Regions from separate parts of the Haliea sp. genome, predicted to be linked through region 1. Evidence: predicted binding sites of a transcription regulator. Region 1 holds the regulator's gene; the other holds the start of a gene.
What was found. The regulator PhoB, encoded in region 1, activates phosphate uptake and scavenging genes when phosphate is short. The targets are predictions, from matches to a motif close to TGTCATAAANNTGTAACA.

Region 1 (3,365 bases):
CGGCGCGGAGAACAGGTCATGAGTTATCAGCTTCCCAAATTCCGTCATCCCGACCTCCCGGTCAACGCGCTGGGCTACACCCGTACCGACTACGAAGGTTCGATCTCCACGCTGTGTGCGGGCTGCGGTCACGACTCCATTTCCGGTGCCATTGTGCGCGCCTGCCATGAGTTGGCCCTGGAGCCACACAAGATCGCGAAGCTGTCAGGTATCGGCTGTTCCTCGAAGTCGCCGACCTATTTCCTCGGCAAATCCCACGGTTTCAACTCGGTGCACGGGCGCATGCCCTCGGTCGTCAGCGGCGCCAATATGGCCAACCGAGACCTGTTATACCTCGGCGTCTCGGGTGATGGTGATACAGCGTCCATCGGTATGGGGCAGTTTGCCCACGCGGTGCGGCGCAACCTCAATATGGTCTATATCGTCATGAACAATGGCTGCTATGGCCTGACCAAAGGGCAGGATTCGGCGACGGCGGACGCCGGGTCGGCAAGCAAGAAGGGTGACCCGAACCCCTTTTCTGCGATTGATCTTCCCGGCCTTGCCCTGCAGCTCGGTGCGACCTTCGTGGCGCGCAGCTTTTCCGGTGACAAGGGCCAGCTGGTGCCATTGATCAAGGCGGCCATTTCCCATCGCGGATTCGCGCTGATTGACGTCATCTCCCCCTGCGTCACCTTCAATAACAACCCGGGGTCTACCAAGAGCTATGATTTCGTGCGTGAGCACGCCGAGGCCACCGGGACCGTGGACTTCGTGCCCATGCGCGAGGAAATCACCACCAGTTACCCGGCGGGCCGCAGCCAGGAAGTGACCCTGCACGACGGCTCCGTGCTCCACCTGGAAAAACTCGCGCCCGACCTGGACCCTTTCGACAGGGTTTCGGCCATGGTGGCATTGCAGAGGCACAGCGCCGAGGGGCAGATCCTGACCGGACTCATCTACATGGACAAGGACTCCCGGGACCTGCATGACATTATGGAGACCTCGCGTCGCCCGCTGAACAGCCTGGTCGAGGAAGATCTGTGCCCGGGCGACAAGGTGCTGGCCAACATCAACGCCAGTCTGCGTTAGGCCCGGAGGGCCTCTTCCATGCAGTCACACCCTGTCGCTGTGGCAGAAATGCAGCAGCGCAGGGTGGCTTGTCATTTAATTGTCACAATTTCCTCATCTAATACGTGGATACAGCGCGAAAAAGAGGACAATGTGACCAATGAATGAACGTCAGGTATTGATTGTTGATGATGAGTTTGCCATCCGCGATATGTTGCGCATGGCGCTGGAGATTGCGGGCTTCCGTTGCCTTGAGGCGGAGAACATCCAGGATGCCTTTACTCTGATCGTTGACGAACGCCCGGACATGGTTCTGTTGGACTGGATGCTGCCCGGCGGCAGTGGCCTCGAGCTGCTGCGCCGGCTCAAGCGCACTGATACCACCCGTGACGTGCCCGTCATCATGCTCACAGCGAAGACCGCGGAGGACAACGTGATCCAGGGGCTGGATGTGGGCGCTGACGATTACATCACGAAACCGTTTGCGCCGCGCGAGCTGATCGCCCGCATCAAGGCGCTGCTGCGACGCTCCGCTGGCGGGGATGAACAGGACCGTATCCAGGTTGCCCAGCTGGTCCTGGATGGCGAGAGTCGGCGCATCTTCCTCTGCGACGAGCCGGTTGAAATGGGGCCCACCGAATTCAACCTGCTGCAATTTTTCATGTCGCACCCGGAGCGGGCCTATACACGCAGCCAGCTACTGGACCAGGTCTGGGGGGCCAACGTGTACGTGGAGGAGCGCACGGTGGACGTGCATATTCGGCGCCTGCGTAAGGCGCTGCAGACCCCACAGGCTGACTACAGCGACCTCGTGCAGACGGTGCGCGGTACCGGCTACCGGTTCTCTGCCCGCGGAGTTCCCGCGCGGTGAGTCCACAGGCCGCTTGGCTGGCGGAACTGCGCCGGCTGCTGGCACTGGTAGCGGTAGCGCTCACCGCCGGTTGGCTCATCGGCTGGCCCTGGCTGTTGCTCTCGGCGGCGCTGCTGGCGCTGACGGTGCGCTGGGCGTGGCAGATGCGCCGCCTTCTGCGCTGGCTTCAGGACCCGTCCCTAGAGCCACCGGAAGCCCTGGGCTTCTGGGGCGAACTGTATGACCGCCTTTACCAGCTGCAGCGCAAGGCCAGCATGCGTGAGATGGAACTGCGCTCGCGACTCGATTACCTGCAGGACTCGCTTTCCTCCATGCACGACGGCGCTGTCATGGTCAGCGCCGGTGGCGCCATCGAGTGGAGTAATGACGCGGCGCAGCGGCTGCTGGGGCTGCGCTATCCTGCTGACCGCGGCCAGGCGCTGCTCAACCTGGTGCGCTTGCCGGCCTTCCATCGCTACTACATCGCAGGCGCCTTTGAAGACCCCCTCCAGCTGCGCATGCAGGGCGATCGGGAGCAGACGCTGCAGTTTGCCATCACCCTGTTTGGCAACGGCGATCGTCTGGTGTTCGTGCGTGATATCACCAAGGAAGCTCATCTTGAGCAGATGCGGCGCGACTTTGTGGGCAACGTGTCCCATGAACTACGCACTCCGCTCACGGTGATCAAGGGCTATCTGGAGATGATTCTGGCGAATGCGGAGCAACTGGAGCCGCGGTTTCAACGGCCGTTGGAGCAGATGTCCCAGCAGACCGACCGCATGGAGAATCTGCTGAAGGACCTGCTCTGGCTGTCGCGTCTGGAAAGCGTTCGCACCCAGACCCGCCGCGAGCAGGTTGATATCGCGGCATTGCTCCAGGAGCTTGTCGACGAATTGCACACGCTGTATCCCGAACGCGCGTTGACCCTGCAGTCAGACACCCGGGTAAAGATACCCGGTGACTACCGGGAGTTGCACAGCGCGGTGTCCAATCTGATCCTGAATGCGTTCAAATACAGCAAAGATGACAGTTTGGTGACAGTTTCGTGGCGGCAGCAGGGGGGTGAGCTGTTGCTGTCGGTGCAGGACCAGGGTATCGGTATTGATGCGGTGCATATACCCCGCCTGACGGAGCGTTTTTACCGCGTGGATGACAGCCGCTCGTCGGCCACGGGGGGGACCGGCCTCGGCCTTGCCATCGTCAAGCATGTGGCAGCAGGCCACCGCGCAGAGCTGCGGATAGCGAGCCTGCCGGGCAAGGGCAGCACGTTTACCCTGGCGTTCCGGTGCTGATGCCCCGGGGAGACACAGGCTTGTCATAATACTGTCATATATTGGCGCTAGTGTAGGCGCGTTACTGATATCCGCTGGAAACTGGAGTGCTCTATGTCGATCAAGCAATGGTTGAGAAAAACGGTAGCGGCTGCGGGTGCAGGCGCATTTGCGGTGGGCATGGCGCCGATGTC
Region 2 (3,365 bases), on a different contig from region 1:
GTGTGTGGCCCCAGAGCAGCGGCTGCAGGGTGTCCGGTTCGCTGCGCGCGCCGTCCGCCAGCCAGCGTGCGAGCGCAGCTGCCACATCGGGAAAGTGAACCGTCGGCGCTGTGTTGGGCCGTGCATGCCAGGCCGCCAGCGAATCTGCAGTCAGTTCTGCGGTCACGGTTGCGTACCCAAGCTCGCGCAGGGCCATCGCGTTGGCCAGTTGTTCAAGCTGCCCCCGCAGCGGGCGTGTAAGCACCGGCTTGCGCCACTGCAGGCACTCGCTGACCAGTTCGAAGCCGCTGTTGCAGATCACCCCTGAACAGCCTGCGAGAGCCTGCTTGAAGGTTGCGACGCGGGCGGGGTGCAGATGCACGTTGCCGGACACGGCTTCCGGGAGTGCCGGTCCGAACAGCTCGAAGCGCTGCTCAGGGCACTGCTGCAGGACGCCCACGACGTGGCGTGTGTCCTCAAACGGCAGATAGACAACAATATGTCCCTTGGCTCGGATATCCAGCGCGGGCAGGTCCAGAATCGGTGGCAGCACGTGCCTGCCGTAGGGGTGCCAATGCAGGCCGATCCCCCTGTCCACAGGGGCAAAGGCCTGCATGATACGCCGTGCCAGCCAGTGTCCCGCCGGTGTCGGGGTGTCGCCGCCGAAAGCGTACTGATGGCCGATGCCGATGGTGGGAATACCCGCCCTGCGGCCGGCGCGAGCTACAACCGGTTCGAAATCGGTAACGACAAGATCAAAGCCCCGCACGGGCAGCGTCCGCACATCGCGGCGAAACTGCCACAATCGGGCCTGACTCAGGGTTCTGCGATAGCGGATCCTGCCGGCCTCGGTGGCGAAGGTCAGGCCGCGGCAGTGCAGGAAGTCGCCAAAGGGCGCCATATCGAACAGCTGGTCCCGCTCGCGACCGGAAAACACCCAGACAATCTCTACGTCCAGACCCTCAAAGGCCCGGGCCATGGCGCGGGCACGGCTGATGTGGCCATTGCCGGTGGCCTGTACGCCGTAAAGAATGCGCATCAAGGCAGCAGCCCCGGCAGTTGCGCAGTCGCCAGCGCAATGCCCGCGCCCATGAGGGCCCCTGCGACGGTGTCACCTGGAAAATGTACCCCGAGCAGGATGCGGGACAGGGCCACCCCACAGGCCCACACGAAGACCACCACGAAGGGGCCGCCGTAGAACAGTGTGAGCAGCGTTGCCAGCAGAAACGCCGCCGAGGTGTGGCCTGACGGAAAGCTGAACTGGTCGGACGCGGTGATCAGGCTGCGGAAACCGGGTACCGCGACCTGCGGGCGTCGCCGGCGCAGGCTGTTTTTCAGGCTCCAGTAAAGAGCGCGCTCAGCGACAAGGGCGGTGGCCAGCGCCGTGGCGAACCCCACAGCCTGCGGCACGCCGAGTAGCCACAATAACAGGGGCACCAGTGCCTGCAGGTAGCCGTCGCCGGAGCGTGACACGGCGCGGGCAAGCGGGCGTACCATACGCCGCTCACCCTGGGAAAATATGCGGGCGAGCAGGTGAAGGTCCAGCCTGTGCATGGCGGTGAGCAGCTTCATGCATCCACAATGGCGTGTCGGTGTGGCAGCGGTGTGACAGCGGGGTGACGATTTGATGAAATCAGGCGTGCTGCACGGGGGATACGGCAGTGCGTGCAATAGCAATTTACAGCGGGTGGGCGCTCTCATACCATGCGAACTTCCGCCGCCACGCAACACGGGAAGTGCACAGTGAAACTGGGAATCCTGAAGACAGACGCCGTCAGGCCTGAGTGGGTGCCGGATTTCGGCGAGTACCCCGACATGTTCATCGCCCTGCTCAGCCGGCTCGACCCGACCCTTGAGTTTCGCGTGTACGATGTACAGGAGGGCATCTATCCGCAGGATATCGATGAGGTGGACGCCTATCTGATTACCGGCAGCAAAAGCAGCGTGTATGACAGCGACCCGTGGATAGCGCGCTTGAAGGAGTTTGTGCGGACCTTGCACGCGCGGAAGAAAAAACTGCTGGGTATCTGTTTCGGGCACCAACTGGTGGCCGAGGCCCTGGGCGGCAAGACCGAGAAGTCACCCAAGGGCTGGGGCGTGGGCATTCACCGGCACAGCTTCCAGCGTCTGCCTGCCTGGCACGATCAGGGGTCGGCGGCCTTTGCGATTCTGGTCAGTCACCAGGATCAGGTGGTGGCACCGGCAGCGGGCGCCGAGGTGCTCGCCGGCAGCGAATTCTGCGAAAACGCCGTGTGCCAGCTGGGTGATCACATCCTGACCTTCCAGGGTCATCCCGAGTTCGTGCCGGGTTACGCGCAGGCGGTCATGCAATTTCGCCGCGAACGTATCGGCGAGGAGGCCTACACGCAGGGCATGGCGTCGCTGGCAGAGGACTCCGAGGCCGAGCGTGTCGGACGCTGGATGCTGGCGTTTCTGCGCAGCTAGCCGCAGCGCCTGCGATTCACCAGCTGCCGGTGTTCGGCATGGACGCCCAGGGCTCGGCGGCGGGCAGGCTCTCGCCGGCTTGCAGCAATTCAATCGAAATGCCGTCCGGTGAGCGAATGAACGCCATGTGGCCGTCGCGCGGCGGCCGGTTGATGGTCACGCCGGCATCCAGCAGGCGCTGGCAGGTGGCATAGATGTCGTCAACGCGGTAGGCCAGGTGGCCGAAGTTGCGGCCTCCGCTGTAGTTCTCCGGGTCCCAGTTCCAGGTAATTTCCAGCAGCGGGCTGCTTTCCTCGCGCGCCCGCTGCACATCGCCCGGCGCCGCCAGGTAGACCAGCGTGAAACGCCCGCCCTCGCTGTCGTAGCGGTTCACCTCCACCAGGCCCAGCTTGTTGCAGTAGAAATCCAGCGAGGCGTTCAGATCGCTGGCGCGTACCATGGTGTGCAGGTAGTGCATCGGTTTTGCTCTCCGGTTGATCCAGCCTGCATGGTAGGAGCCTCACCGCATAGCCGCAACCCGGTTAGTCTGTCCCGAGTTGTCGCATGAGGTACAATCCGCCTTTTGACCGCCGCGGCCGGCGGTCTTCAGCGGAGTCTTCTATGTGGTTCAAAAATGTGCGGGCATATCGCCTGACAAGCCCCTTTTCCCTGTCTGCGGAGCAACTCGAAACGCAGCTGGCCCAGCGCGGGTTTCAGCACTGCGCCGCAACGCAGCCTGTGTCCCTGGGCTGGGTGCCGGCGCTGGGTGCGGAGACCGAGGCTCTGGTGCACCCGGTGGACGGCCGCTTTCTGCTGCGCCTGCGGCGCGAGGAACGGCTGCTGCCGTCGACGGTTGTGCGGGAGCAGCTGGCGGAGAAAGTGGCGGCGATTGAAGACGACCAGGGGCGCAAGGTGTATCGCAAGGAGCGCATGACCCTGCAGGATGAAATCGTGCTCGATTT

Region 2: the regulator PhoB is predicted to act here: its motif matches at 1,595-1,612, upstream of R3E49_RS02875 (phosphatase PAP2 family protein).

What each region holds. Positions count from the first base shown of each region.
Region 1 covers NZ_JAWKZJ010000004.1:97,679-101,043, forward strand. Annotated here, with positions in the region: gene R3E49_RS08980 (2-oxoacid:acceptor oxidoreductase subunit alpha) at 1-22, shown strand, start outside; gene R3E49_RS08985 (2-oxoacid:ferredoxin oxidoreductase subunit beta) at 19-1,071, shown strand; gene phoB (phosphate regulon transcriptional regulator PhoB) at 1,211-1,921, shown strand; gene phoR (phosphate regulon sensor histidine kinase PhoR) at 1,918-3,192, shown strand; gene R3E49_RS09000 (PstS family phosphate ABC transporter substrate-binding protein) at 3,286-3,365, shown strand, end outside.
Region 2 covers NZ_JAWKZJ010000001.1:632,356-635,720, forward strand. Annotated here, with positions in the region: gene R3E49_RS02870 (glycosyltransferase family protein) at 1-1,018, opposite strand, end outside; gene R3E49_RS02875 (phosphatase PAP2 family protein) at 1,018-1,551, opposite strand; gene R3E49_RS02880 (GMP synthase) at 1,723-2,424, shown strand; gene R3E49_RS02885 (VOC family protein) at 2,441-2,881, opposite strand; gene rdgC (recombination-associated protein RdgC) at 3,025-3,365, shown strand, end outside.